3 regions of the Planomicrobium sp. MB-3u-38 genome follow, and region 2 is predicted to be linked to each of the others. Evidence: predicted binding sites of a transcription regulator. Region 2 holds the regulator's gene; each other region holds the start of a gene.
What was found. The regulator Rex, encoded in region 2, represses fermentation and respiration genes when NADH is low (regulators of the CRP and FNR family bind a similar motif). The targets are predictions, from matches to a motif close to TTGTGAAATATTTCACAA.

Region 1 (10,472 bases), on a different contig from region 2:
CCAAGCCAACTGGATGAATTCATAGACAAACGAGGCAGCCAAAAAAATCTGCAGAAACGTATGGGCCAGCCGTCCACCGGCTAGTTTAACCTGTTTGGCTTTAACATAGATCAGGATGCCAGTAAAAAGCGCAGCCAGATAAAAAGCTTCCGAATTGCTTGGATAGGCAAGGACTGCAAGCGGGTCCTGGACAAATAAAGGCAAATTCAATAAAATTTTTGCGAGCCACAGGAACAGCACGAAGTTGATCAGCTGCGAAGTGATTTCACTGATTTGCTGTTTTCGCTGTTCTTTTGGCAAATTACTCAGCAGGTAAAAAGCCAGAAATGCAAGGACAAAGCTGATTGCAATGATTAGAATGATGGTTAATTTACTGATGATGGCCATAAGAACCTCCGAAAAATAGTAGCTATCGTATACTATACAGGGTATATGAAAAAGTTTAATCAAATTTGCTTGGAAATGAAAGTGTGTCCATATGGATTTCATTTTCTTATAAAGCGGGAAATATTGTCAGACTATTACCGCTTCTGCTATAGTGTGAGTGAGGGCGGTATCCGGATGGAACTGCACCGGCAAAGCAATTGCAACCCATAAAACATTCTGCCTTGATCAATCAATGACAGGGACGGAGGAAACCAGCCGATGAAAATCCTGTCCTTCTGTCCAATTTGGAACAGAAGGCTTTTTATGTCCGGTTTTCTTCCTGAAAAGGAGAGAAAAAATGATGAAGAACACAGCTGTATTTACGAAGATGAAAAAAGAAGGCGAGAAAATCGCCATGTTGACGGCTTATGATTACCCTTCCGCTAAAATCGCGGAAGAAGCGGGTGTGGATATTATCCTGGTCGGAGATTCACTCGGAATGGTCGTTCTCGGCTATGATTCCACAGTCAAAGTGACAATCGAAGATATGATCCATCACGGCAAAGCGGCACGCCGCGGAGCGCAGGACACATTTCTAGTGGTCGACATGCCGTTTGCTTCATTCCACGGGGACATTGACCGCACTTTGCAGAACGCCGTCCGTATTTTTCAGGAAACAGGTGCGGAGGCTTTGAAGCTTGAGGGGGCGGATGAAGTGACGGATGTCACCAGACTGCTGACACGCACCGGCATCCCAGTCGTGGCGCATCTGGGTTTATTGCCGCAGACGGCGGGGGTGCTCGGTGGCTTTAAAGTGCAGGGCAAGACGGCTGACGCGGCCAAAAAACTGATTGAAGATGCGAAGGCATGTGAAGCAGCCGGTGCGTTCATGCTGGTGCTGGAATGCATTCCGTATCAATTGGCCAAAGAAGTGACGGAAGCCGTATCGATTCCGGTTATCGGTATCGGTGCCGGCAGTGAGACGGACGGCCAAGTGCTCGTTTACCACGACACTGTCAAATACGGTTCACATCATCTGCCGAAATTTGTCCGTTCCTACGCGGAAGCGGGGAACGTCATGAAAAATGGCTTGAGTGCCTATGTGGAAGATGTGAAGTCCGGCGCATTTCCGGCCGAAGAACACCGGTTCACGATGAAAGAAGAGGAACTTCAGCAATTATATGGCGGCAAAGCCTGAAGATAAAAAAATCGGATCCCTATAATTGGGATCCGGATTTTTTTATCTTATTTATATGGTCATGCTTGAAAGTTTCAGCGTCAGCTTACGGATTCAAGAGGCTCAAGCGCTTTTAAACAGGCTGCCAGGCGCATCGCAAAATCTTTCGGGCATTCCATGGATTCCAAATGCAAACAAACGATATTGGGATTGGTTTCGCAACGCTGCTTGAAATTGACGGGAAGCGGTATATAAAAATCGGACCAAGCCGCTGTAAAGGCTGGCAATTCTTCCGGCAATAGAAGGATTTCCGCTATATTCAAAGCATGGCCATTATCTTTCAAGTTCTTAAAGGAAATATCCAGCTCCAAGATACAAGAGAAATTATTCTGGTCCGTATGGATATTCAACCGTCTTTTCTTCTTGACAACACATGTCTCCCCTAAAACTTCAACCTCTGCATCAAGCAAGGCGGAGACTTCATCCGCTGTTTCCTGTAAACGGTTCATGATGCTCTCTCCTTCCTTTTTTATCCAATAAAACTCACTAAAAAACGCCAAAAAAGAATCCAATGATCCTTTCCGGCGTTGTCAGCAGCACAATTGTCTGTGTCATCCTGTCCGAAGTTCGCTGATATTACAATTTATATTTGCTAAACATGAATAGACAAAATAAGCAGAAACGCTAATTGTTTTCCGACTCCTGTACTTCTATTTCCATTTTTCATATCCAATCAAACCTAAATATAAAAAATAGGTTCTTAAGTCATGCCAAGAATAGAATGAAGTAAGCCGGAATCGAAAAAACCGTCTCCTGCATGGCAGGAAACGGCTGGGATGTAGAAGATATTCAGAGATTTTATTCACTTACCTGCTCTTGCCTCGCGGCGTCCTCTTCAGTCCGGACAACAAGAACATCACATTTCGCAAAACGTACTATACTTTGGGAAATGCTGCCCATGATGATCCGTTCCGCACCAGTCAGTCCCGTTGCACCGCAGATGATCAGGTCGGCGCCGGTCCGTTCAGCTATTTCTTTCGGAATGACGGATTTGGTGACTCCATATTCGACGATGACATTCACGGTTTCAACGCCTGCTGCTTCAGCTTCCTGTTTGTGCTTCGCCAAGAGATCCCGAGCTTCAATTTTCGCGCGTTTTGCACTGTTTTTGTCATACGCTTCCACCATACCAAAAGAACGGTTGTCGATAATATTGACCAGATTCAGCACAGCGTTATTGCGCAAAGCGATGTCCATCGCTTTTTTATACGCCCATTCCGCTTGCCGTGAGCCGTCTAAAGCTACCAGTATATGAGAATATTTCAGAGTCATCCCAATCTCCTCCTTAAACCTCTTGTCTTTAACCAATTCTCTATCTCATTTCAATCTTCCTTCTTTTTCATGATAAATAGTTATTAATTGATGCAGCAGAAGGTTTTCAATTTAATAGGAAATAAATACAAAAATTTTGCGTCAAAAAACTGTTAATATGATATTCTTAACCTAAGATATTCAAGGAAAGTTGGAGCAATTTGAATAAAAAAAATACGGAAATCGGAATACATGAAGCGTTGCTGGGAAATGGCGACATCCGCCACACCAGCAGAAAATATTCGAAAGGAAGCTACCTGTTCCGGGAAGGCGATCCGATCAGAGGCATCTACCTGGTGAAGTCAGGGAAAGTCCAAATCGGAAAGGTGACGCCTGAAGGCCGGGAGCTGACTTTGAAGATCTGCGGAGTAAATCAGATGGTCGGTGAAATCACGGTGTTCTCAGGACCTTCCAAATACCGGCTGGATGCCAAAGCGGTTGAAGATACCGAATGCCTCAAGATCACGATTGAAGATCTGGAAGAAGCGTTGCAGCGGGATCAGGAACTGGCCATGGCATTTATGCGCTGGACCGGTATGGATCAGCAAAAGACCCAGACGAAATTCCGCGATCTTTTGCTGCATGGCAAGAAAGGCGCGCTATACTCAACGCTGATCCGCCTCAGCAACAGCTACGGCGTAAGCCATCCGGAAGGGGTTCTCATCGATATGGTGCTGACCAATCAGGAGCTGGCCAATTTCTGCGGGATGACGCGCGAAGTGGTGAACCGGATGCTGAATGATCTGAAAAAAGATGGCGTCGTTTCCATGAAAGACGGCAAACTCGTCATCCACCAGATTCCCAGACTGAAAGACGAGATCAATTGTGAAGAATGCCCGATTTATTTATGCAAAATCGATTAGGAAGCCGAACCGGAGACGGGGAGGCTTCTTTTTTTGCGGAAAAATTTTATTGCGTGCGATAAAGGGGCGCTTGCGTGAGATTAAATCAAAATGCGTGCGATAAAAAGCAATTTGCGTGCGTTCAGGTACATCGGCCGGCTGCCGATGGGACTCTTCGTCATTTTTTGTCCGAAAATTGACAACTTCACTAAAAACTTGCCCAGGTGTGATATTTATCACAATGCAACGGAACAGAAAAGCATAAGCTGACAATATAGAACGAATGACGTAAGAGGTGAAAGTAAATGAGCAAAAATAATGAGCATGATGGAATGGATCTGCGAGGGACGCTTGCCAGTGTAATGGTTGTAGGTGTCATCATCGTAGTGATGTGGGTTGTAGTTTATATGATGTATATAGGCAGATAGAGAAAGAAGCAGAGGGGAGAAATTTTTAATGCATTTGCATAAATTTGAAAAGATTTGGCTGGTTTTTGGAATTATATCTTTAATTGTATTCTTGAGCATTGTAGGCATTACGGCATTTTCGCAAGACCATCATCCGTCAGGCGGGATGGATACGATCGACCCGAAGAAAGTCGATCAAACAGCACCATTCGATAATCCGGGTGTTACCCAAATCGATGATGACACGTACCAGGTGGCGATTGTCGCCAGTGCGTTCAGCTATACGGCACCGGAATTGCGCGTGCCGGCAGGCAAAGAAATCATTTTTAAAGTAACAAGTAAGGACGTCGTCCACAGTTTCACGATCGACGACACGAAAGTGAATATGATGGTCGTTCCGGGCCAGATTACGACACGTGCCTATACTTTCGATAAACCCGGCAAGTATTTAATTCTCTGCAATGAATACTGCGGAACGGGCCACCATTTTATGTTTACAGAAATTGAGGTGTACTAAGCATGATCGCTCTGCAAGATCGCAAATTAGCATTATGGTATATCGGCGTTGCCTACATCGCCTTCCTGATTGGAACACTGATGGGACTGCTGCAAGTCTTCATCCGCAACGATAAACTCGATTTGCCGGCATGGCTTGATTATTATCAAATTTTAACGGCACATGGTGTGCTGCTCGCACTTATTTATACAACGTTCTTCATCTTCGCATTCTTTGTTACCGGCATGAGCAAGAGCCTCGGCACATTCGGGCCGAAAGTAAGACTCGTTTCCTGGATCGGTTTTTGGGTGACGCTGATCGGTACAGTCATGGCGACTGTCATGATCGTCGCTGGTGAAGCATCGGTTCTGTACACTTTCTATGCACCGCTGAAAGCAAGCGGCTGGTACTACGTCGGCCTGGCGCTGTTCGTAGTCGGCACATGGATTTCCAGTTTCGCGCTGATTGGCCATTACCGCGTATGGCGCAAAAATAATAAAGGCCAATTGAGCCCGTTATTCGCATTCATGACTATCACAACCATCGTACTGTGGCTGATCGCTTGTCTGGGTGTTGTCGCAACGGTGCTGTTCCAATACATTCCTTGGGCATTCGGCTGGACAGATACGATCAATGTCGAATTAAGCCGGTCGTTGTTCTGGTATTTCGGACATCCACTCGTATATTTCTGGTTATTGCCGGCATACATTGCCTGGTATGTAATCGTACCGAAAATCCTTGGCGTCAAAGTTTTCAGTGACTCGTTAGCCCGTCTGGCATTTGTACTATTCATCCTGTTCTCGATTCCGGTCGGTTTCCACCATCAATTAACAGAACCGGGTATCTCGAACTTCTGGAAATTCCTGCAGGTCGTCTTAACGTTCATGGTAATCATCCCATCACTTATGACAGCCTTCACAATGTTCGCGAACTTTGAAATTTCAGGACGCAAAAAAGGCGCGACCGGCCTATTTGGCTGGTTCAAGAAATTACCTTGGAAAGACGTTCGCTTCACATCGATCTTCATCGCAATGGCATTCTTCATTCCCGGCGGAGCGGGCGGTATCATCAACGCAAGTTTCCAATTGAACGAAGTTGTCCATAACACGCTTTGGATTGTTGGGCATTTCCATATCACGGTCGGTACACCGGTCGCGATGACATTCATGGGTCTCACATTCTGGCTCATCCCGTACCTGACTGGCCGTAAATTCACTAAAGCCATGCAGAAGCTGGCATTCGTCCAGATCATCACCTGGTCAATCGGCATGCTGCTCATGTCGACTTCCCAGCATATTCTGGGCTTGCTCGGTGCTCCGCGCCGGACGGCATTCTCGAATTACAATAACCACCCGAGCGCACTGGAATGGTTCGACGGCATCCTCACTAGCCACGTAACAATGGCAGTCGGAGGAAGCATCCTGTTCCTGTCCGCCATGATCCTGATATACATCGTCGTCATGTCGATGTTCCTGTCACCGAAAGCGTTGAAAGTGGAAGACCAGGTCGAATTCCCGATGGCCGAAAGCGACAAGACAAATACGCCGAAATGGCTTGAAAACTGGTGGATCTGGATCGGCATCGCTTTTGCTTTAATCATCATCGCCTACGCGATCCCGCTTTCTTCCATGATCATGCATGCACCACCTGGTTCAGAAGGATTCAAAACTTGGTAGGAGTTGAATAATTATGTTCACAATGGTCATTTCCATGATGCTGATTTTCATTCTCTTCACAGCTATATTGGTCGAAACAAGCGTTTCTGACGAGGAATAAAGAGAAACATTAATGTTAAGGAGCCAGCTGTCTGCGGACAGCTGGCTTTTTGGTGTGTGGTTTTGGTTTTTAACGGAAATTCGAGTAAATGATACGGGTTTTTATAGAAGAATAGCCTGAGGGAAGAGGAATCTTGCTGCATCTTGGCAGTTATGTGCGGTGAGGAACATTTGTGTGCGGAAATGAAGTTTTATGTGCGGTGGCAGGAAAATATGTGCGCAGTGCTAATTTTAGGATATTTTCACCAATTATATGTGCTCCGAATTTCAGATACTCTAAAATTCCAGATCCGCCACACCCAAAAACCAAGAACAACAGCGGATGTTTTTCGCCGTGCGAAAAACTCCAATCCTTTAAAGGAAGGCTTCGCGTCCGCGAAGCCTTTTTCATCTAAAAGGGCTTATGGGGCAAAGAAAATCTCGCCCTTGAAAAGTTGGGATAAGAAGAGCAATTAGGTTTTTCTCGGATTCGACTGATTGCCATCTACTCTAGAAGGGGAAGTCATGAGAATAGTGATTTTTAAGTTGCTGCTGTTCCGTCGGGATGAAATTGGAGATAAATACGTTTGCTAAATGAGAAATTCTGATGCAGAAAGAGGAAATTATTCTTTTGAAAAGTTTTATGCGCGGGAGAGCCGGGTTTGTGCACGGCAAAGCACCGGTTATGCTCAGCTAAATATTTATATGCCAAAAATGATACTTTTTTGTCGCCGCCAAACCTTATCCCAATCCCTTAAAGGAAGGATTCGCGGACGCGAAACCTCTCCCAACTAAATACCGCCCTCAACCCAATTCTCCTCCCAAACAAAAAAGAGCAAACACCCAAAGGTGCTTGCTCTTTTTGTTATTAATTAATATAATTCATCGGATTGACTGCGTTTGTGCGGGCGCCGTTCCATGGACCAATATGGACTTCAAAGTGAAGATGAGATCCTGTTGAGCGTCCAGTACTTCCCATTGAGCCGATAAAGCCGCCTTGAGAGACATATTGACCTTGGCTTGTTCCAACAGAGCTCATGTGGGCATACACTGTTGAGTAAGTTTTTCCATTAATAGAATGGGTCATCATAACGACATTTCCATAAGTTCCCATTGGGCCTGCATATGTTACATAACCAGAAGCCGCTGCTTTGATAGGTGTTCCTAAAGAGTTGGCAATATCAACGCCACGGTGATTTTCATTTCCTGCTCCAATATTACGGCCACCGTAATTTGAAGTCAGACGACCAGCGGCTGGACGGATAAATCCAGAACTGCTGGCTGGTGCTGATACCACTGGTGCAGGAGCAGGTGCGCTTACTTTTTCTTTCTCTGCCGCTTCACGCTTAGCAGCTGCTTCACGTTCGTTGGCTGCCTGTCGCTCGGCTTCGTTTCTCGCTGCTGCGCGTTCAGCTGCCGCACGTTCTTCTGCAGCTCTATCAGCCGCCGCACGTTCTGCCGCTGCTTTCTCGGCAGCCGCTTTTTCAGCTGCTGCACGTTCTGCCGCCGCTTTTTCAGCCGCCGCGCGCTCAGCTGCTAATTTAGCCTGACGCTCTTCTTCAGCTTTGCGTGCCAATTCAGCAAGACGAGCCTGTTCAGCAGAGATTTGCTGTTCAAGATCCGCACTCATTTCTATAACCGCTTCGTGCTCTTCATGCAATTCCGCCTTTTCGCTTTCAAGGCGTTTCTGTTCAGCTTTCAACTCTTCAGCAAGGACGCCCTGTTGTTTTTTCTGGCTGTCCAGATCAGACTTCAAGCTTTTCAGCTCAGCGTTGCGAGCTTCCTGCTGCGCAAGTTTTGACTCGACAGAAGCTTTCTGTTCTGCCAGCAATTCTTTATCTGCTGCCTGTTCACGCATGATTTCGCGGTCTGCGTCGATCAATGTGCTGACGGCAGAGAAACGGTCGATGAAGTCAACAAAGCTGTTGGCGCCAAGTAGGACGTCTATGTAGTCAACAGATCCACCGCTCAATTGGATTGCGCGTGCGCGTTCCTGCAACAATGCAGTACGTTCTTCGATTTTGATCTTCAATTCTTCGATTGAAGCTCTCAATTCTTCGATTTCAGCTTTAGTTGTATCGATATCGGCTTGGACACTGTTGATCTTGCCTTCAGTTTCCTCGACTTTATTGTTCAATTCCTGGATTTTTCCAAGGATTGTTTCCAATGTTGATTTGGTAACTTTGATTTCTTTGTCTTTTTCTTTGATGCCTGAGTTCAATTCAGCTTTTTTCTGCTCGGCTTCCTGTTGTTGCTGTTCAAGTTTGTTTAATGTATTGGCATTGACATCGGCGGTAGGCAATAAAAGCGAGATAGCTAATAATGATGAAACCCCAGACAACATCCATTTCGACTTCAAGTTCAAGTTGTTTTTCCCCTTTCGAATTTACGGTCTCTTTCTATCGTTTCTATATATACTGTCAAATAGTTTTGTTGGATAAAAATTCGGTGCCTTATAATTGCAGCACGTTCATTATAACAGCTCTAAACCTCTTTTATGTTACAGTTGTATATCATTTTCAACGCTCTTTTGGTAATTTTTATAGGTATTAAGAAACGTACAAGACTATATGCGAAATAAAATCCGGAATGCTTGTGCCAAAAGGTCCTTATTCTCGTTAGATTGGTGAGAAATCTGATAAATAGCTTCAATTGATGCAGTAATAACAAGGGTTTGCTGTTTAATTCCAAATAAATGATCAGTCCTGAATACACAGCAAACAAGAGATGATTCTGGTGGAATATGGCTGCCCACCAGCGCCTTAAAAGAGAAGTGGTAAAAAGAGTAGGTAAATCTGCTTGCGTTTTATTGAAATAAAACAGTAATAAAAAAAGAGTAGGACAGTTTTGTATTCGTCAATAAAGACAGGAGTGAAACTTATCTGGGGATAATGAATCTTGGAAGTTAGGGTGGAATCACCTGAAGTTTCTGGCGCTGCATGGATTAGAGGGTGTGCTAAAGGTGCTCCCTCCGTGTTATAATGCAAGATAGTAATGGAGTGATGGAAATGGCAAAAGAAAAGAAAAAAAGCGGTACTGGCCAAGGAACCGGCAAGAAAGGCTGGAACCGCTGGAAAGCGGGATCCAATAAAGCCAAGAGTTTTAAGCCGTACACAAGCAAAAACAACAAGAAATCCACGGACAATAAATCAGGTGAAAAAACGAACGCTGATGAACCTGGCTGGATTGACGGTTAATGGAAATACGCTGAAGCTGTCCTGAAAAGGACGGCTTTTTTTATATCTTCTCTTTTCTTCTGTAAATCTCCTTCTTTTGTACCAAAAAATATTGCTTATGAGTAATGCGAATGGAATGATATGGATACAGGCAGAAATGGCAGGAGGAGAAAGGGATGAAAATAGAAGAAAAACATTGGCAGCGTGACAGTCGATTACCCGAAGCCAGGAACCGGTTGCTGGATGTGATTCGTCAGGATCTCGAGCAGGATCCGGATGTGCTGGCAGTTTATCTGGCTGGCTCCCTCGCGAAAGGGAATGCCGACAGCTATTCGGACATTGATCTCCACACCATCGTGAAACCTGAAAAGCTGGAAGGTTTTATTGCCGATAAATTCGGACGCGCGGGGAAGTGGGGCAATGTACTGTTCTATGAAGGAATTGCGGCGTCGCCGGTGATAGTCAGCCATTTCGACTGCTTCATCAAAGTCGATTCCTGGTACCATACCGCCGATGATATCACGCCATCCATTTGGATGAAGGGCATGAAAATCCTTTATGATCCGCACGGCTTGCTTGAACCGATCCGTCAGCTTTCGGAAGAGGCCATCTATAAAATCACGCCTGCGGAAGTGGAGTTCTGGCGTACGAAAATGCTGGCGTTCATCCATGAAACCTACCGTGCGGCCATGAGAGGCGAACCTTATTATGCACTTGCCAATCTCGACAGTGTACGCTGGCTTACGGCATACGGCTGGTATATGGAAATGGATCGGCATCTCGACAGCCCTTACCAGGTATGGTCGAAAATCGAAGGCTCGAGAAGCCGCCTGAGTGAAGAGCAGCTGCAGCGCTTGGCCGGCTGGGAAGCGGACCGTGACCC
Region 2 (10,472 bases):
ATTTCATGTGAGCTCTAATAATGAATATTATCCAGCCGCAAGCCGCGGATAATATATTTTGATTTACCGCGATATCTTCGCTAAACTATGTTAAGACTCAATAGAGGTGACAAAGAATGACTTATACTATAGAAGTGAATTCTCCAGAAGAAACAGAAGCGTTTGCAATAAAACTGGCTGAAAAATTGGAGCCTGGCGATATACTGACACTTGAAGGCGGTCTGGGCGCCGGCAAAACGACGTTCACCAAAGGATTGGCGAAAGGCCTCGGAATAAAAAAGATGGTCAACAGTCCGACGTTTACCATTTTGAAACAGTATTCAGGCAATCTGGAACTGAACCATTTCGATGTCTACCGTCTTGAACACAGTGATGAAGACATCGGCTTTGATGAATTATTCGCCAGTGAAGCTGTTTCTGTTGTCGAATGGGCGCAATTTATAGAAGAATATTTACCTGGTGAACGTCTGGAAATCACGATAGAGCGTCTGTCGGAAGAAAGCCGTTCTATACGATTACAGGCGGTTGGACACCGATATGAAACTCTTTGCAAGGAGCTTATGCCATGATTTACCTAGGAATCGACACATCCAATTCACCTCTTGCCATCGCATTGGCGAAAGAGGATGCCATTTTAATAGAAGAAACATCGAATCTCAAAATAAATCATTCGTTAACTGCCATGCCTGCCGTAGAGGAGTTGATGGCAAAAGCGAAAGTGAGCCCGGCACAATTGACTCATATTGCTGTTGCGGAAGGTCCGGGGTCCTACACTGGCGTGCGTATCGGGCTAACAATCGCCAAAACTTTGGCTTGGTCGTTGAAGATTCCATTGCATATGGTCTCGAGTTTAAAAGTGCTCGCTGCCAATGGCCAATCCTTTAATGGCCTTATTTGCCCATTGATGGATGCACGAAGAGGCACTGCCTTTATGGGGGCTTACGATGGGGAAAGCTTAGAGTCACTTATTCCTGATCAGCACAGTGATGTACGGGAGTTCCTTCTGCAATTAAAAGAAACAGGACGGCCTGTTTTATTCGTTGGGACGGATATTGAACTCCATAAGGAAGCGATTAAAGAGATTTTAGGCAGCCAGGCGGTTTTTGCAGCATTACAGAACCGCTTGCCTCGTGCTTCGAATTTAATCATGCTGGCGAAACAATCGGCTGAGCAGGATGTGCATCATGCAGTACCTGAATATCGCAGGATTACTGAGGCAGAAGCGAATTATAACAAAGCACAAGGCGGCGGGGAATCATGAATGATGAAGTGAATTTCCGTAAAATGACTGTCGATGATGTAGAAGCGGTATTTGATATTGAGCAATCATCCTTTTCTTTACCGTGGACGAAAGAAGCATTCCATTACGAAATGATGGAAAACAGGCATGCTTATTATGTTTTGGCTGAAACAGAGGATGGAATCGTCGGTTTTTGCGGATTATGGATTGTCATGGATGAATGCCATGTCACCAATATCGCCATTCGGCCCGAACAACGCGGCAAGAAATTGGGTGAGAAACTCATGGTTGCAGCGATGGAAACGGCGAAGGCAAACGGAGCAAAAGCGATGACGCTTGAAGCGAGAGTCAGCAATACTATTGCACGAAATCTTTATGAGAAACTTGGATTTAAAAATGGAGGCATTCGTAAGAATTATTACTCGGATAATTTCGAAGATGCTATAGTAATGTGGGTGAATTTTGATGAATGAGGATATTTACGTATTGGGAATAGAGACGAGTTGTGATGAAACCGCAGCGTCTGTAATAAAAAACGGTACTGAAATCATCTCGAATGTTGTGGCTTCACAGATTGAAAGCCATAAGCGTTTTGGCGGAGTCGTACCGGAAATCGCATCAAGGCATCATGTCGAACAGATTACACTGGTGATAGAAGAAGCGTTGCAGCAGGCAGACATGGCTCCTGCTGAGTTGAGTGCTGTAGCGGTAACAGAGGGACCAGGGTTAGTCGGAGCCTTATTGATCGGTGTAAATGCTGCGAAAGCTTTTGCTTTTGCCCATCAATTGCCGATTATCGGCGTCCATCACATAGCAGGCCATATCTATGCGAACCGGCTAGCACAGGAGATGGAATTTCCATTGCTTGCTTTGGTAATTTCGGGTGGCCACACAGAATTGGTCTATATGAAGGAACATGGTCATTTCGAGGTTATTGGGGAGACCCGTGACGACGCAGCAGGGGAAGCGTACGACAAAGTCGCGCGCACGTTGAATTTGCCGTATCCGGGCGGACCTCATATTGACAGATTGGCGCATGAAAGCATTAATCCAGTCGATTTTCCACGCGTCTGGCTGGAAGAAAGCACCTATGATTTCAGTTTCAGCGGTTTGAAATCTTCGGTATTGAACTTTATGCACAATTCAGCGCAACGCGGGGAACAGGTGAAGCCTGAAGATGTTGCTGCCGGTTTCCAGAACAGTGTAGTCGAAGTGGTAACGTCCAAAACCTTGCGGGCTGCGGAACAATTCAAGGTGCGCCAAGTAATTGCGGCCGGGGGAGTAGCGGCCAATAAAGGCTTGCGTGCTTCGCTGGAAAGAGAATTTGCAGAAAAAGGGATTCCTTTCTTTATCCCGTCTTTGAAACTATGTACGGATAACGCGGCAATGATTGCAGCTGCTGGCACCGTGATGTTCGAAAAAGGCATTCGCGGTAATATGGCTATGAATGGCCGGCCAGGAATGGAAATGGACTCCTGGATTTGAATTGTTAATAAATAAATGCGAAAAAAGCTCTTTATCCACACAATGGATGAAGAGCTTTTTCGATTTGTGCATAAGTAAGCTGTAAATTGGACATTTTATGAAAAAATGCGAAAATTCCATGGACTTATCCACTGTTTAAAAACAAATCACTCGAATTCTGTCAATAGAGAACATTTGTACTTATGCACAAATTGTTAGTAAGCTGTTTGTAAGTCGAGAATAACTTGGTGATTTCCTATATCTTGTGTACCATATTGCAATATAATATGTGGATAACATTTTTGTTTATTGTGGATAATGTGTATAACACTGTTGATAGCTGATTTAAAAGGAGAAGTGTTGTGCACAACTTTGTGGAAATAAATATTTTACTAAAGGGTATTGACCAAGATATGGACATAGAAAAACCGTATACAAAAGTATACGGTCATTAACTCATTTGTTCAAGTTTCTCCTGCAGTTCAAGCCATAGGGCCATTGTTTCTTCATGCTGGCCTTTCAGTTCTTCCAATTGCTGCTGCAGAGGCAGCAGGCGTTCGTGATCCTGGAAGATTTCAGGATCGGTGAATTGCTCTTCTGTTTCTGCGATCTGGAGGTCCAGTTTTTCCATAGTCTGTTCCACTTCTTCAAGCTGGCGCGTCAATTGGCGTTCCAGTTTTTTTGCTTCCTTATCAATTTGCGAGGTGGAGGCGACAGGTTCTGGTTTATTGATGACAGAAGGGTTTTCGGCTTCTTCCAATGCTTTCAATTCTTCCGTTTCCAGCTTTTTCTCCACATAATAATCGTAATCGCCGAGGTATTCGGTCGTGCCTTCTTGCATCAACTCGACCACTTTTGTAGAAATGCGGTTCATGAAATAACGGTCGTGAGAAACGAAAAGGATGGTGCCGGGATAGTCGAGCAACGCATTTTCAAGGACTTCCTTGCTGTCGAGGTCCAAGTGGTTGGTCGGTTCATCGAGCAGTAATACATTCGCTTTTTGCATCATCAGTTTCGCGAGGGCCACTCGCGCTTTTTCGCCACCGGAAAGGGAAGAGACAGGTTTCAGCACGTCGTCGCCTGAGAACAGGAAGCGGCCAAGGATGCCGCGGATGTCCTTCTCATTGACCATCGGATAGTCGTCCCATAACTCGTTTAATACCAGTTTATTGCCTTTCAGGTTTGCCTGTTCCTGGTCGTAATAGCCGAATTGGATGCCGGTGCCGTAATGGATATCGCCATTAAGCGGCGGTATCTCCTTCATGATCGTTTTCAGCAGCGTCGATTTGCCGACGCCATTCGGGCCGACAAGAGCCAGGCTTTCCTGGCGGTACAGCTTCAAATGGATGTTTTCGGAGACAGGTTTGCCGCTGTAGCCGATTTTCAGATCCCGTACATTGAGTACATCATTGCCGCTTTGTTTGGCGATCGTGAAACCGAAGCGGGCTGATTTCTCATTGCCGTCAGGCGCTTCCATCCAATCGGTCTTTTCAAGCACACGGCGGCGGCTCTGCGCCATTTTAGTCGTCGATGCGCGGACCAGGTTGCGTGCGACATAATCTTCGAGCTTCGCTTTTTCGCTTTGCTGCTTTTCGAATTGCTTCTGGTCCAGCTCGTACTGTTTCGCTTTTTCGTCAAGATAACGGCTGTAGTTGCCGGTGAATTTCCGGACTTGGTGGCGCGACACTTCATAGACGGTGTTGACGACCTGGTCGAGGAAGTAGCGGTCATGGGATACGACCAAAATCGCGCCCGGGTAGTTCTTCAAATAATTCTCCAGCCAGCTCAGCGTTTCAATGTCCAGGTGGTTGGTCGGCTCATCGAGGATCAACAGCTGAGGCTTGGTCAGCAGATGTTTGGCGAGCATCAGGCGTGTTTTCTGGCCGCCTGACAATGAAACCACTTTCTTGCTGTAATCATCGGGATAGAATTTCATGCCGTGCAGGATGGCCCGGGTATCGGCTTCGTATTGATAGCCGCCGGCATCTTTGAAAGCATGCTGCAAGGCATCGTATTCCTGCATCACTTTCTCGTTCATTTCCTGATTGTTGTAGACGGCAGGGTCGGCCATCTGTTCCTCCAGACGGCGCAATTGATTTTCCTGCTCACGGAAACCGCTGAATATGGTCATCATTTCGTCCCAGATGGTCATGTCGGATTCGAGTTTCGACTGCTGTTCGAGATAGCCGACAGTCAGCCCCTTTGGCATGATGATTTCGCCGCTGTCATACGATATTTCCCCGGAAATAATTTTCAGCAGCGTCGATTTGCCGGCGCCGTTTCGCCCGACAAGAGCGACCCGGTCCCTATGCTGGACTTCTAATTTAACGCCGGAGAGAATTTCCTCTGCTCCGAACGATTTATGGATTTGGTTTACTTGTAATACGATCATTTTGGGTCACCTCTATTCTTTCTAAGTGTAGCCGATAGAAGCGGGCTTCGCAATCGGCCGGACCTTTACATATCGGGCCGCCTAATGTAAGATAAAGGCGATTTGACAAGACCCAGGAGGTAACATTGCATGTTACAGGAACCATCATCCAAAATTCCGCAAGCCACTACCAAAAGGCTTCCGCTTTATTATCGTTTCCTTCAGAATTTCGCCAATGCCGGACAGAAGAGGATCTCATCACAGGAATTGAGCGAAGCGATGAAAATAGATTCGGCAACCATCAGACGGGATTTTTCCCAGCTCGGCGCTCTCGGCAAGAAAGGCTATGGCTATGATGTCCAGGAGCTGCTCGAGTTTTTCCGCAAGACGCTGGACCAGGACGAAGCGACGAACGTTGCGCTGATTGGTGTCGGCAGCCTCGGGAACGCATTTCTGAAATACAATTTCCACCGCAACCACAATACGAAAATCATCCTTGCCTTCGACTCGAACAGCCCGCGTGAAGGTGAAAAAATCAGCGGCATCGATACCTATCATCCGGATATGATCGAAGAAAAGATTAAGGAATATGGCGTAGAAGTGGTCATTTTGACAGTGCCGTCGCGCTCTGCCCAGGAAGTCACCGACCGGCTGGCTGCCACAAACATCAAAGGGATTTTGAACTTTACACCCGTGCGCATCGCCGTTCCTGAGCACATCCATGTGCAGACCATCGATTTGTCAGTCGAACTGCAGACGCTGATCTATCTGATCAAGCAAACATGACTCAAAACCTTCACATTTGAACAGCCCAAGGAAATAGCCAAAGTGCCTTATATGATGTAAAATAAGACGCATACTACAGGAGGTGTCAATTATGCCAGGTCCACTAAGTTTGATCGTTATTGCAGTTGTAGCATTGTTGATTTTCGGGCCGAAGAAATTGCCGGAATTGGGTAAAGCGTTCGGTTCTTCACTTCGCGAATTCAAGAATGCCACTAAAGGGCTTGTTGATGATGACGACGATGACGTTGCAACAAAGAAGAAAGAAGAGCAAAAAGAACTACGATAGGATGTTAATCCGATGAATGAAAAAGATATGACATTAGTTGAACATATAGGTGAATTGAGAAAACGGCTGACGATTATAGTCGTTTTCTTTCTATTGGCCGTCATTGTCAGCTTTTTCCTTGCGCAGCCGCTGATTAACTATCTGCAGTTTACGGAGGAAGCGAAGAATCTGACATTGAATGCCTTTAAGATTACAGATCCGCTGAAAATCTATATGCAGGTCATGATGATTCTTGCGCTTTTTATCACTTCACCCGTGATCATGTACCATTTCTGGGCATTCATCAGTCCCGGCCTGCATGACAAAGAACGGCGGGCGACATTAAGTTATATCCCGTTTTCACTGTTGCTGTTTGTCGGAGGGATCGCCTTTTCCTATTTGGTGCTGTTCCCCTATGTAATCGGCTTTATGCTGAATATATCCGACAATCTTTCCATCCAGGAAACAATCGGAATCAATGAATACTTCCAGTTCCTGTTCCAGATCACGCTGCCATTCGGCTTTATTTTCCAGCTGCCGGTGCTGATGCTGTTCCTGACCAGGCTTGGAATCATTACTCCGATGCTGATGACGCAATACCGCAAGTACGCGTATTTTGCGCTGGTGGTAATTGCAGCGTTCATTACGCCGCCGGATATCATTTCGCATCTCATCGTGACGCTGCCATTGATTCTGTTATACGAATTCAGTATTGTCATCGCGAAAATCGGCTACCGCAAATTTGTAAAAGCCGAACAGCAGCAGGCAATCGAAGAACAGCAAGGCCTTTCAGGGAAATAAATGCTGAAGGGTCTTGTTTTTTATTATGTTAAAAGCCCGACTGCTAAGTGCAGCCGGGCTTTGTTTATCTAAAGAAAATTTGGGTGATGAATTGGATTTGTTCCAATTGCTCCATGCGTTCGATAAAGCGGTTGATTTTGTCCATATTCAGCTGGATGAGCATAACGTAGCCGTTCAGCAGGATATGGGCGATGATTGGCGTCAGTATGCGTTTCGTCTTCTGGTACAGGAACGCCAGAATCAGGCCGGTCGTGAAATACAGCAGGAGATGCGTGAATTCCAAATGGACGGCTGCGAAAACGAGGGCACTGACAGCAGTAGCAATCCAGAAATTCGTTGTCTGGATCATGGAACCGAAAATGACGCGGCGGAAAACGAGTTCTTCCATAACCGGTCCGAAAAGGACGACCGCAAAAATGGCGGCTGGCACAACTTCTGCGATGCTCACCAAATTGGATGTATTTTCAGAGCCCGGGTCAATGCCGATGGCAAGTTCGATCAAGGCAGCCAACGATTGTCCGATGATCAGCAGCAGGAAACCGAAAAAGCCCCATAAGATCGCCCAGCCGATACCCAATTTTTTGCCTTTCCAGATATCGAAGAACTTCTTATCACGGAAAACGACGATGAGGGCAATGGCAAAACCGATGCCCATAGCCAGGAAAATCAGCCAGCCCGAAGTTGCCGCCTGGGCAGTATCAGGTTCCATCCCTTGGCCGATGAAGTAATCATAAGTGGAGTTGATGAACAGGACAGGAGATAATTGGATAGCGATGAAAATCAGCAGCACATACAATGAAGTCTTTTTAGTTTTCTTCCCTTTTGTTTTCGTGCCGGAATTTTTGAAGAATGTATCTATCAAAGGATTTTTCTTGTTGGCCATGTATGCATAATTCCTTTCGTTTGCAGATCTCTTTTCTATTGTAGTGGTTTCAAAAAAATACTACAAATAAATAACGAAAAGCGGAAGCGAGAGATGGCCCGGGTTCTTAAGGCCATCTCTTGCGACGAAGCAGCGCAGCGATGCAGGAGCAGCATTTTCGCCGTATAGCTGAGTTGGCTTATGACCCGAAGAGCTGGGCCGCTGGAGTCTAGACAAATTTTCTTTCAAAAAGTGCTAACCTTCCCGCTTGCAAATATTCTTTGTTTTTATTAAACTTGAAAATGGGTTAGCACTCGAAGAGTGAGAGTGCTAATAATTGCATTTACTTATTCAGAGGAGGGTGTTTCAATTGTTAAGACCATTAGGAGACCGAGTTATCATTGAACTCATCGAAGCGGAAGAAAAAACTTCAAGCGGGATTGTATTGCCGGGATCGGCTCAGGAAAAACCGCAGGAAGGCAATGTCATCGCGGTAGGAAATGGCTTGATCCGCGAAAACGGCGCACGCACGGAGCTGGATGTTAAAGAAGGCGACCGCGTAATCTTCTCAAAATATGCAGGATCTGAATTGAAATACGAAGGCAAAGAGTATTTGATCTTGCGTGAAAACGATATTTTAGCAGTAATCGGATAAACGATAAAATTCAGTTTGATATAGGAGGAAGCTAAACATGGCAAAAGAGATTAAGTTCAGTGAAGATGCACGTACCCTCATGCTGCAGGGTGTAGATAAATTGGCGGACGCGGTAAAAGTTACGCTTGGGCCAAAAGGGCGCAATGTTGTGCTTGAGAAAAAATTCGGTTCACCACTTATTACGAATGACGGTGTAACCATCGCGAAAGAAATCGAACTTGAGAACGCTTTTGAAAACATGGGTGCGAAACTCGTGGCTGAAGTTGCTTCTAAAACAAATGACATCGCTGGTGACGGAACAACAACTGCGACAGTTCTTGCGCAGGCAATGATCCGTGAAGGCCTGAAAAACGTTACTGCTGGCGCGAACCCTGTGGGCATCCGCCGCGGTATCGAATTGGCAGTTGAAAAAGCGGTTGAAGGCTTGAAATCCGTTTCCCAGCAAATCGAAGGAAAAGAGTCGATTGCACAGGTTGCAGCGATTTCATCCGGCGATGCTGAAGTAGGTAAACTGATCGCTGAAGCGATGGAGCGCGTCGGCAACGATGGCGTCATCACTTTGGAAGAATCCCGTGGTTTCACTACAGAGCTTGACGTAGTGGAAGGTATGCAATTCGACCGCGGTTACCAGTCTCCTTATATGGTAACGGATTCAGATAAAATGGAAGCGGTTCTTGATAATCCGTTCATCCTTGTCACTGATAAGAAAATCGGCAACATCCAGGAAATCCTTCCAGTGCTTGAGCAAGTTGTTCAGCAAAGCAAGCCTTTATTGATCATCGCTGAAGATGTTGAAGGCGAAGCATTGGCTACTTTGGTGGTCAATAAACTCCGCGGCACATTCAATGCGGTAGCGGTTAAAGCACCAGGATTCGGTGACCGCCGAAAAGCGATGCTTGAAGATATCGCAGCATTGACTGGCGCAGAAGTGATCACGGAAGACCTTGGACTTGAATTGAAAACAACGAACATTGCACAACTTGGACGCGCGGCGAAAGTTGTTGTTACAAAAGAAAACACAACAATCGTTGAAGGCGCTGGAGATCCACAGAACATCGTGGCACGCGTTACGCAAATCCGCAGCCAGTTGGAAGAGACAACTTCTGAATTCGACAAAGAGAAATTGCAGGAACGCCTTGCTAAACTTTCAGGCGGCGTAGCAGTCATTAAAGTTGGAGCGGCTACTGAAACAGAATTGAAAGAACGCAAACTGCGCATCGAAGACGCGTTGAACGCAACTCGCGCAGCAGTTGAAGAAGGCATCGTGGCAGGCGGCGGTACAGCGTATATCAATGTCTACAATAACGTCGCAGAAATCCTTGAAACAACTGAAGGCGACGAAGCGACAGGCGTTAAAATCGTTCTTCGCGCACTTGAAGAGCCGGTTCGCCAAATCGCGACAAACGCTGGCCTTGAAGGATCGATCATCGTTCACCGCCTGAAATCAGAAGAAGTCGGCATCGGCTTCAACGCAGCGAACGGCACTTGGGTCAACATGCTTGAAGAAGGCATCGTAGATCCAACGAAAGTGTCCCGTTCTGCACTGCAAAACGCAGCATCCGTTGCGGCTATGTTCCTGACTACTGAAGCGGTAGTAGCGGACATTCCGGAAGAAAACAACGGCGGCGGCATGCCTGATATGGGCGGCATGGGCGGCATGATGTAATCCCGTTCAATCATAAAGAAAACTCCTCTCACATAGTGGGAGGAGTTTTTTCTTGGAAAAAAATAATTAAATCACTCAGCTGTCCGTTTTGAAGTATAAGTGAAAATAGGACCCATCAATTCAAAGTCATAACTGTCGCTGTCCACTTTTCCGATCGTCTTGTCGCTGTCGTAGAGATCCAGCATGAATTGGGCCATTTCTTTTGCGGTGTGGTATTTTTGAACATTGTCACTGTAGCTGAAGTCGTCCAGCTCACGGGCGGTTTTTACAAACTCCGTTTCTGTCATGGACGGTGCCAGTATTTTCACTTTCATGGGTGAATCATGATCCTGCAATTCCTGGGCGAGCCCTTCTGTAAAGGC
Region 3 (10,472 bases), on a different contig from region 2:
AAATATTATCGATGAACAATAGTACGTCCGCGCCTTGTTCGTCACGGAAATATTCAGCCATTGTCAAACCAGACAAAGCTACACGCATACGTGCGCCAGGCGGCTCGTTCATTTGGCCGAAGACCATTGCAGTTTTCTTGATAACGCCGGAATCGCTCATCTCGTGGAATAAGTCATTTCCTTCACGTGTACGCTCACCAACACCGGCGAATACAGAAAGACCGCCGTGCTCTTGAGCGATGTTGTTGATCAATTCCTGGATAAGAACTGTTTTACCTACACCGGCACCACCGAAGAGACCGATTTTACCACCTTTGATGTAAGGGGCAAGCAAGTCAACTACTTTGATACCTGTTTCAAGAATTTGAACTTCTGTGGAAAGATGCTCAAATGTAGGTGCTGAACGGTGAATCGGGTCGCGGCGTTCTGTTGCCGGGATTTCTTCACCTAAGTCGATTACTTCACCAAGTACGTTAAATACGCGGCCTAGTGTTACTTCTCCAACTGGAACAGTAATAGCGCTGCCCAAATCGGTTACAACCGATCCACGCTGCAATCCATCAGTGGATTCCATCGCAATCGTACGAACAGTGTCGTCGCCAAGGTGCAAAGCTACTTCTAAAGTCAAAGTAACTACTGCCTGACCGGGACGATCAATTTTTACAGTTAGGGCGTTGTAGATTTCTGGAAGATGGCCATCGGCAAACTTGATGTCTACAACCGGACCCATAACTTGAAGAACGTGTCCTGTGTTCATGCTATTCCCTCCTGTCTTACTTTTATTGAAACTATATCTTTATTTAAATTAATATATTTATATTTCGATATTCCGCAAAACAGCTTCGCTTTCCTGGCTGCTTGCGCTGAGCTAACTCGTGCTCGTTACACTTCGCCCGAGTGGATCTCAGCACTTCACTTGGTCGCCTGGGAGTCTTCGCTGTTTTGCTCCATATCTTTGAGATTTCTCTCAGTGCCGAAGCGAAATATAAAATGTTTTATTCTAAAGCCGCTGCCCCACCAACGATTTCAGTGATTTCCTGAGTGATCGCTGCCTGGCGGGCACGGTTATATGAAAGTGTCAATCCGTCGATCAATTCGGACGCATTGTCGGTCGCGCTCTTCATCGCTGTCATTGAAGCCGCATGTTCACTTGCTTTGCCGTCAAGAACGGCACCAAAAATCAGGCTTTCTGCGTATTGTGGAAGAAGGACTTCCAGGATCGCTTCAGCAGATGGATCGAATTCATAAGAAGAAGTCGCTCCAGTCGGCTTGATATCCGTCAAAGGCAGAACCTTCGTTTCAGTGACTTCCTGTTGAATAGCTGAGACAAAGTGATTATAGTACATATAAACTTCGTCATATGCACCTTCTGAGAACATACCAACAGCTTTGCGCGTAATTTCTTTGATATCAGCGAAAGAAGGATGATCCGGAAGCGCGATTGCGCTTTCCAGGATTGTCATTCCCTGCTTCGCAAAGAAATCCCGACCTTTACGGCCAATGCTGAGGATAACAAATTCATCATTCGACGTATGGCGTTCACGGATTTTATTGCTTACAGTACGCAGAATGTTACTGTTATATCCGCCAACCAACCCACGGTCAGATGTGATTACAAGGTATGCGGTTTTCTTCACAGGGCGTGATGTCATCATCGGATGGCTTGCGTCATTCGATCCGGCAGCTATAGAAGCTACGACGTCCTGAATTTTCGCCATGTAAGGGACGAACGCTTTTGCATTCATCTCAGCACGGTTCAATTTTGAAGCGGAAACCATTTGCATCGCTCGTGTAATCTGGCTTGTTTTCTTCGTTGACGTAATTCGGTTTTTTATGTCGCGTAAAGATGCCACTGGTATTTCACCACCTTATTATTTTTTTTTCTGATCCTGCTGAAATGCTTACTCTGATTTTGCGAATGTGCGTTTAAAGTCGTTGATTGCCGCGCCAAATGCTTCGTCAGAAGGCAAACCTTTCGTAGTGCGGATAGTTTCCAAAACTTCAGTGTGGTTTGTATCCAACCAGCTAGTCAACTCAGCTTCAAAACGGGAGATATCTTTGATTGCGATATCGTCAAGGAAGCCTTTTGTCAATGCATAGAAGATAACAACTTGTTTCTCAACTTTGATCGGGTTGTTCAAATCCTGTTTCAGAACTTCAACAGTCCGTTTTCCGCGCTCAAGTTTAGCAGCTGTAGCAGCATCAAGGTCAGAACCGAATTGAGAGAATGATTCAAGTTCACGGTATGCCGCCAAGTCAAGACGCAGCGTACCCGCAACTTTCTTCATCGCTTTAATCTGCGCTGAACCACCAACACGTGATACAGAAAGACCAGCGTTGATCGCTGGGCGTACACCCGAGAAGAATAGATCAGACTGAAGGAAGATTTGTCCGTCAGTGATTGAGATTACGTTTGTTGGGATATAAGCAGAGATATCGCCAGCTTGCGTTTCAACGAACGGCAATGCTGTGATTGAACCTGCACCAAGAGTTTCGTTCAACTTCGCTGCACGCTCAAGAAGGCGTGAGTGCAAGTAGAATACGTCACCCGGGTAAGCTTCACGGCCTGGAGGACGACGAAGCAATAGTGAAAGTTCGCGATAAGCTGATGCTTGTTTTGTCAAATCATCATAGACGATAAGAACGTGTTTGCCGTCAAACATGAATTCTTCAGCCATAGTGATACCTGCGTAAGGAGCAAGGTACAATAATGGTGCCGGCTGTGATGCAGATGCCGTCACGACGATAGTGTAGTCCAAAGCGCCGTTTTTACGGAAAGTTTCAACTACGTTACGTACAGTTGATTCTTTTTGTCCGATAGCTACATAGATACAGATCATGTCCTGGTCAGCCTGGTTCAAAATTGTATCGATCGCTACAGATGTTTTACCAGTCTGGCGGTCACCGATGATCAATTCGCGCTGTCCGCGGCCGATCGGCACTAATGCGTCAATCGCTTTGATACCTGTTTGAAGTGGTTCATGAACAGATTTACGTGCCATAACCCCTTGTGCAGGGCTTTCGATTGGACGGGATTTCGTTGTGTTGATCGGGCCTAGGCCGTCAACTGGCTGTCCAAGCGGATTTACTACACGTCCGATAAGTTCTTCTCCTACCGGTACTTCCATAATGCGGCCCGTACGACGCACTTCATCGCCTTCTTTGATGTCTGCGAATGGCCCAAGGATGATGATACCAACATTATTGGCTTCCAAGTTTTGTGCCATACCCAATACACCAGTAGAGAACTCAACAAGTTCTCCAGCCATGACGTTGTCGAGGCCATGAGCGCGAGCGATACCATCACCAACTGTGATTACTGTACCGACGTCGTCAACTTTCATCTCTGATTGGTAATTTTCAATCTGCGCTTTAATCAGACCGCTGATTTCTTCAGCTTTGATGCTCATGTATGTCACCCTCTCATAATTTCATTAATTAACCGATCAATTGACGCTGCAAGCGAGTCAATTTCGTGCTGATGCTGCTGTCATAGATGCGGTTTCCGATTTGAAGACGCAATCCGCCGATTAACGAAGGATCGACAATGTTTTCAATTCGCAATGCCTGTTTACCTACTTTTTGTGCAAATACAGTTGAAATCGAAGTGCGTTCCTCTTCAGTCAATGGACGTGTAGAGTAAACTTTTGCATCCTGGATTCCTTGTGCATCGTTGGAAAGGGTGATGTAAGCATCGACCAATTCCCCTACTTCATTTAAACGTCCGCGCTCAGCGATCAATTGGATCGTGTTGATCACGTATTGATTTCCTTGCTTGAACAATTCGTTGATGAGGTTGATTCTTTTTTCAGATGATAATTTCGGTGAAACCATCAGTTGATAAAGTTCCGGAGTCATAGCAAAGACTTTTTTCACTTCGCGCAGATCCTGTTCAACTTCAGCAGTAACCTGATGTTTCTGTGCCGTTTGGAACAATGCTAATGCATAGCGTTCTGCAGCCTGACTCATTGCACTTCGCCTGCCTTCGCAATCGTTTCGTTAATCAACTGGCGGTTGTCTTCCTCAGAGATTTCTTTTTCAAGCACTTTCGTAGCTGCAAGCAATGACAATGCCACAACTTCTTCACGAACTGCCGAAATCGCTTTGTCTCTTTCGTTGGCAATCTCAAGAACTGCCGCATCTTTCATGCGTCCAGCTTCAGCGCGTGCCGTCGTGATGATTTCCTCACGCGAAACTTCGCCTTGCTTTTTGGCGTTCTCTACGATTTCCTGTGCTTGTGTGCGCGCATCTTTCAGAAGGTTGCGCTGTTCTTCAAGCATTTTTTTGGATTCCAGACGGCTGTTTTCAGCAGTTTCGATCTCACTTGCGATCAAGTCTTCACGTTCCTGCATTACGCCCATCAAAGGTCCCCATGCGAATTTTTTCAGTAGCAGCATCAATGCGATAAACACGATCAACGTTGCTGCGATATCTCCAATATTCAAAAACTTCACGGTAGCACCGAGTACGAGGTGATCAAAAAACACGATTGTTTCACTCCCTTCAAGAGCCTAAAAGTACGTTTCTTCTATAGTAAGATCTTTAATTGCTGCAAGATGATTTTTCGGTTGTAAAATGATTCATAACAAGCGTAAATGGCGAAAAACATGCCGAAGCATTCTCGCCATTTAGCTTTTTGTGTTTAGACTTTTTGTCTAGACTCCAGCGGCCCAGCTCTTCGGGTCATAAGCCAGCCCAACTGCGCGGCCAAGGCCACTTCGTTGTCCTGTCTTATGCCTTTCAGAGCTAAATGGGCGCCGTCGCTTTTCGTTGATTAACGGTTCATTACGATGAACGCGATAACTACCGCGATGATAGGAAGTGCCTCTACCAAAGCAACACCGATGAACATTGTTGTTTGAAGAACGCCACGAGCTTCTGGCTGGCGAGCGATACCTTCAACTGTTTTTGAAACGATAAGACCGTTACCAATACCTGCACCTAGTGCTGCTAAACCTACTGCAATTGCTGCTGCTAATAAACCCATTTTAAAATGTCCTCCTCAGGATAATTGTTTTTTTGTTTTTTGCCGCCGATTAAGGCGATTTTATCTCAATGGTCGTCGGCAACTTTATGCGAAATATAAACCATTGTCAACATAACGAAAATGAATGCCTGGATAGCCCCGATAAAGATCGAGAATCCTTGCCAAGCCATCATTGGAAGCGCGGCTGCGGCAAATCCGAAGATACCCGCTCCACCTAAACCTGCAAGCAATCCTAAAAGGATTTCTCCGGCAAAGATGTTACCGTAAAGACGAAGACCAAGTGTAAGCGTATTCGCAAATTCCTCGATGATTTTCAACGGGAAGAGGAATGGCATCGGCTTCAAATAATCCGCTCCGTAATTCTTCAAACCTTTTTGCTTGATGCCATAGTAATGGCTCAAGATAATGATTGTTGCTGCGAGTGTCATTGTGACAGTCGGATCAGCTGTAGGTGATTTCCACCAGAGATCTCCGTTGACAATGATTGAGAATGGCAATCCCAGCATGTTCGAAACAAAAATGAACATGAGCAGCGTAATTCCAAGTACATGGAATCGTCCACCGTCTCTCCAGTCCATATTGCTCTTTATGATACCCTTCACGAAATCCATGATCCATTCCATGAAGTTTTGCATCCCGGTCGGTTTCAGCTTTAAGTTCCGCGTTGCAAAGAATGCGATGAGGAACACGATAAGAGCGGCTACGAGCAGCATCATAACGTTGGATAAGTTAAACCAAATACCGAACAGCGGATCTTGCCACATTGGAGCTCCATGATCCACGATTGTTTCACCTCTCTTTCCACATTCTTAATGGTGTTTCACGTGATGGATGATCCGTTCCGCCAAAAGCAGAATGTAAGGAATCATCAATCCAATTACCGTACTGACCAAGTGAATGTGCTCTGCGAACAATATCGCTATCGCAACAGCTGCAACACCTGATGCAAACCGTAATGCCGTTCCTAGGGAACGAACTTTCGAGCCTTCAGCCACCGCCCGGTCAAATTTGTCCATCCGGCGAACCAGTATCCACATATTATAAATGCCGAACAAAGTTCCGATGATCAGACCCGCAAAGATGTCCTGGTACGGGGTGAATCCCCAACCGAGTACACATATTGCGAGGATAAAGATGATTATCCTTTTAAGTCTTGTGAAAATCTCCCTGAGTCCATCCATTTTTTTACTTGTCTCCTGATTCGAATTTTCGGACGGTCTGAAGCATTGCCCAGACGCCTGCTGAAATGCCTGCGAAAAGGCAGATGACCAGAAATAGCGGGGCGGTTCCGAACTGATCATCGATCCACATACCTGTGAACGCACCGATGAGTACGGACCCGACAAGTTGTGAGAGGATGGCGCTGTATAGAGCCATCGCTTGTAAGGGACTTTTTTTCGGGTGCATGATAAACCCCTCGAAATTCGTTGATTTGACATTTTACCCCTATAAAAGAGCAGTCGCATCAGGCTTTTACCATAAAAAATTATGTAAAAAAACCTTCTCATGCATACCCTTTGTAAGCATACAATAGGGGTAAAATCATGTCAATTGATAGAAGTGAAAAACTTCACAAGCAAAATTGCCCCGACATATTGTGGACAAAAATTCACAAATTATTTATTTGGCGTTGAAATACTGATGAAGCGCTTCGACAATCCGCACCGATGCCTTGCCGTCCCCGTAAGGATTTGATGCATGCGACATCGCTTTATACGCCGCTTCATCTGTCAATAATTCTTTCGCCAGCCCATAAATCGTCTCTTCATCCGTACCGGCAAGCTTCAGTGTGCCAGCATCGATGCCTTCCGGACGTTCAGTCGTATCACGCAGCACGAGCACCGGTTTGCCAAGCGACGGCGCTTCTTCCTGAATACCGCCTGAATCCGTCAATATAATGAAGGAACGCGCAGCGAAGTTGTGGAAATCCAAGACTTCAAGCGGTTCGATCAAATGGATGCGCGGGTCGCGGCCAAGCACTTCATCCGCCACTTCCCTTACGGCCGGATTCATGTGAACCGGGTAAACAACCTGGATGTCGTCGTGCTCTTCGATCAGGCGTTTAATCGCGCGGAACATATTGCGCATCGGCTGGCCCAGATTTTCACGACGGTGTGCCGTCAATAGAATCATGCGGTCATCGCCGATTTTCTCAAGGATCGGATGTGAATAAGTTTCGGTCACAGTCGTTTGTAAGGCATCAATCGCTGTGTTGCCCGTAATGTAGACAGCTTCCTCTTTTTTGTTTTCTGCCAACAGGTTCTGTGCTGATTTTTCAGTCGGCGCAAAATGAAGATCGGCAATGACGCCGGTCAACTGGCGGTTCATCTCTTCCGGATAAGGAGAGAATTTATTGTGCGTACGCAGCCCTGCTTCTACATGGCCCACAGCTATCTGGTTGTAGAATGCGGCTAGGCTGGCAACAAAAGTTGTTGTCGTATCGCCGTGCACCAGCACGATATCAGGCTTCGCTTCTTTCATCACTTTATCGAGACCTTCCAGTGCCCGCGTCGTTACTTCGCCGAGCGTCTGGCGGTCCTTCATGATATTCAAGTCGAAATCCGGTGTGATTTTGAATGTTTCAAGAACCTGGTCGAGCATTTCACGGTGCTGTGCTGTAACAGTCACCAGGGGCTCGATGGTTTCCGGATGTTTTTGAAGCTCCAGTACAAGCGGCGCCATTTTGATGGCTTCCGGACGTGTACCGAAGATCGTCATCACTTTCCACTTCTTTGTCAAAAGGATCAGCCTCGCTTTTCTTTATTCTTTAGACTCCAGTTGCCCAGCTGAGCGGCCGTTTCCGCTTTTCTATTGTCCAGACTCCAACGGCCAACTCCTCGAGTCGTAAGCCACTTTGGCTGTGCGGCTGGAAAGACGCCGCTTCGCCAAATCGTCTTACGCTTGTCGGAGCTGAGCGGCCGTTTCCGCTTTTCTATATTATTTTGTTCCAAATAAACGGTCTCCAGCGTCTCCAAGACCTGGAACGATATAGCCGTGGTCGTCCAATTTTTCATCAAGTGCCGCGATGTAGATGTCTACGTCCGGATGTGCATTTTGTAAAGCTTCCACGCCTTCCGGTGCTGCAATGATGCACATGAAACGGATTTTTACCGCTCCGCGTTTTTTCAGTGAATTGACAGCTTCGATTGCTGAGCCGCCAGTTGCGAGCATCGGATCGACTACAATGATTTCGCGTTCTTTAATATCCGAAGGCATTTTAAAATAGTACTCGACCGGCTGCAGCGTTTCAGGGTCACGATATAGACCGATGTGTCCGACTTTCGCCGCTGGGATCAGTTTCAAAATCCCATCGACCATCCCGATGCCTGCGCGCAGAATCGGCACGATCGCCATTTTTTTCCCTGCCAATACATTTGCTTTTGCAATCTGCACCGGCGTTTCCACTTCAATTTCCTGCAGCGGAAGGTCACGGGTTATTTCAAAAGCCATTAATGTTGCTATTTCATCCACCAATTCGCGGAACTCTTTCGTCCCAGTCGATTTATCGCGGATGTACGTCAGTTTATGCTGAATCAGCGGGTGATCAAAAACATATACTTTTCCCACGGCGTATCTCTCCTTTTTCCACATTATCTTCAATAGTATAACAGAAATTGAAGTGCTCTGAACTCTCTGCCGAGCATTGTAATTTTTCTGAAATTTTAATTGCCATACAACTTTAGTGTAAGCCCTTGAATCCATTCCACTAAAAAAACCGGAGCATATGCTCCGGTCTACAATAGGTTTGCATCTTCGAGTGGCATCGGGCGATAGAAATAATATCCTTGGGCAACATGGCATCCCAGATCCAGCAGCAGGTGTTTCTGCTCTTCTGTTTCCACGCCTTCCGCAACAGCGGTCATGTCCAGGTTTTCCGCCAATTGAATGATGGTCCGGACAATCGCAAGTGTATCCGTTTCGTGCATTTTGGAAATGAAGGACCGATCGATTTTGATTTCGCTGACCGGCAGCTTCTGCAAATAGCTCAAAGAAGAGTAGCCGGTACCGAAATCATCCACCGAACTGCTAAAGCCATATATCGTCAATTGCTTGAAGATTTTTCTGGCGGCTTCGATGTCGACAAAGCCGATCCGTTCTGTAATTTCAAGTTGGATCAAACGCCGGTCAATATTGTAATCCGCTGTCATGTCCACGAGATTCGGAACAAACGAATGATGGAAAAAATGATCCGCCGAAATATTAACCGCCACTTGCTGGAGGTTAAGGTTATGCTCCTGGCGATTTTTCAGCCATTCCATTACCTGCTTCAAGACATTCTGTTCAAGAATGCGGATTTTGCCATTCTTTTCAGCTGCCGGTATGAAAACATCCGGAGCAATATTGCCAAGTTCCGGCGAATTCCAGCGTGCCAGCGCTTCGAAGCTCAGAATTTTGCCTGTACGCATATCCACTTTCGGCTGAAGATGGACTTTTATTTCTTCACGGCGCAGCGCTGCCGTCAGTTCATTGGCTATCCGGAGATTTCGCATCATGTACTCATCATGTTCGTTCTCGTAATAACAGATGGATTCACCCGCCCGAAGTTTCGCTTTCGATAATGCGCTGTCTGCATAGCGGATGAGTTCCTCCACATCCTGCTGCATGGCCGTTATGATGGAGACGCCCGTTTTAAGGGATAAGAACAATTCTATATCACGCACTGTAATCGGCTCAGCCAATAATTTGCCCAGCTCTTCAAGATAATCCGGGATCTGATCCAGCGGCATGAGGCTGACAAGTGCCAGCGTCGAATCGGAAAAACGCGCAATCAGCGCTTCTTTCGAAGAAGTTGCCATGCCGAAACGCTTGCCGATTTCCTGGATCAATTGATCACCAGCACGGTGGCCATATTGGTCAACGACTTTGACGTATTCGTCCACTGATAAAAACGCAACGAGCCCTTCTTTGTTTTCTTCAAGCAAAGAAGCCAATTCAATCATGAAATAGTTGCGGTTGCGCAGTCCCGTCGTCCGATCCGTATAAGCAAGTTTCAGCATTTCTTCCTGCTGTCTCGAATACTTGACTGTCAGGGAAATCGTCGGTGCGATTCTTTCCAGAAACAGATAGTCTTTTTCATCCGGTATAGTCGTCGACGGGAAATAAATGCCTAATGTACCTATCACATTGCCGTCTTTATCAAGAAAAGGCACTGACCAGGTGGATTTGAAACCATATTGTTCAGCCATGTATCGGTATTCTTTCCATAACTCATCTACTTGCATATCTTCCACTATGACCGACTCGCCCCGGTGATAAGCTGCCCCGCATGAGCCCGATTGTGGAGTCGCGTCTTTTCCATCAATAAATTCACGGAAATCCTTCGGCATTGATTTGCCTGCGACATCCCTGAATTTATTGTTTTCATCAATGAACAGGATGGTGCATGTCGTGCCATCCTTGAAGAACGATTCAATGATCCGGCAGACATTTTCAAGCAGCGAACCGAGCATATAGCCTTTTTCGATGCCGGTATACGCTTCCTGCT

Region 1: the regulator Rex is predicted to act here: its motif matches at 3,981-3,998, upstream of CXF70_RS00850 (cytochrome C oxidase subunit II).
Region 3: the regulator Rex is predicted to act here: its motif matches at 6,546-6,563, upstream of CXF70_RS02675 (AtpZ/AtpI family protein).

Annotation. Positions count from the first base shown of each region.
Region 1 is NZ_PJBO01000001.1:141,696-152,167, forward strand. It holds gene CXF70_RS18285 (hypothetical protein) at 1-387, opposite strand, end outside; gene panB (3-methyl-2-oxobutanoate hydroxymethyltransferase) at 728-1,564, shown strand; gene CXF70_RS00835 (DUF1259 domain-containing protein) at 1,645-2,052, opposite strand; gene CXF70_RS00840 (universal stress protein) at 2,402-2,875, opposite strand; gene CXF70_RS00845 (Crp/Fnr family transcriptional regulator) at 3,103-3,777, shown strand; gene CXF70_RS00850 (cytochrome C oxidase subunit II) at 4,062-4,184, shown strand; gene CXF70_RS00855 (cytochrome c oxidase subunit II) at 4,213-4,680, shown strand; gene CXF70_RS00860 (b(o/a)3-type cytochrome-c oxidase subunit 1) at 4,683-6,335, shown strand; gene CXF70_RS00870 (murein hydrolase activator EnvC family protein) at 7,282-8,778, opposite strand; partial or broken gene CXF70_RS00875 (DUF3934 family protein) at 9,416-9,547, shown strand; gene CXF70_RS00880 (nucleotidyltransferase domain-containing protein) at 9,766-10,472, shown strand, end outside.
Region 2 is NZ_PJBO01000011.1:84,654-95,125, reverse strand. It holds gene tsaE (tRNA (adenosine(37)-N6)-threonylcarbamoyltransferase complex ATPase subunit type 1 TsaE) at 117-569, shown strand; gene tsaB (tRNA (adenosine(37)-N6)-threonylcarbamoyltransferase complex dimerization subunit type 1 TsaB) at 566-1,261, shown strand; gene rimI (ribosomal protein S18-alanine N-acetyltransferase) at 1,258-1,713, shown strand; gene tsaD (tRNA (adenosine(37)-N6)-threonylcarbamoyltransferase complex transferase subunit TsaD) at 1,706-2,725, shown strand; gene CXF70_RS06120 (ABC-F family ATP-binding cassette domain-containing protein) at 3,156-5,096, opposite strand; gene CXF70_RS06115 (redox-sensing transcriptional repressor Rex) at 5,226-5,861, shown strand; gene CXF70_RS06110 (twin-arginine translocase TatA/TatE family subunit) at 5,953-6,147, shown strand; gene tatC (twin-arginine translocase subunit TatC) at 6,160-6,927, shown strand; gene CXF70_RS06100 (CPBP family intramembrane glutamic endopeptidase) at 6,992-7,810, opposite strand; gene groES (co-chaperone GroES) at 8,160-8,444, shown strand; gene groL (chaperonin GroEL) at 8,482-10,110, shown strand; gene CXF70_RS06085 (SDR family NAD(P)-dependent oxidoreductase) at 10,182-10,472, opposite strand, start outside.
Region 3 is NZ_PJBO01000003.1:59,595-70,066, reverse strand. It holds gene atpD (F0F1 ATP synthase subunit beta) at 1-757, opposite strand, end outside; gene atpG (ATP synthase F1 subunit gamma) at 996-1,853, opposite strand; gene atpA (F0F1 ATP synthase subunit alpha) at 1,902-3,410, opposite strand; gene CXF70_RS02700 (F0F1 ATP synthase subunit delta) at 3,439-3,969, opposite strand; gene atpF (F0F1 ATP synthase subunit B) at 3,966-4,487, opposite strand; gene atpE (F0F1 ATP synthase subunit C) at 4,775-4,987, opposite strand; gene atpB (F0F1 ATP synthase subunit A) at 5,053-5,769, opposite strand; gene CXF70_RS02680 (ATP synthase subunit I) at 5,797-6,168, opposite strand; gene CXF70_RS02675 (AtpZ/AtpI family protein) at 6,173-6,394, opposite strand; gene wecB (non-hydrolyzing UDP-N-acetylglucosamine 2-epimerase) at 6,608-7,726, opposite strand; gene upp (uracil phosphoribosyltransferase) at 7,925-8,554, opposite strand; gene CXF70_RS02655 (sensor domain-containing protein) at 8,722-10,472, opposite strand, start outside.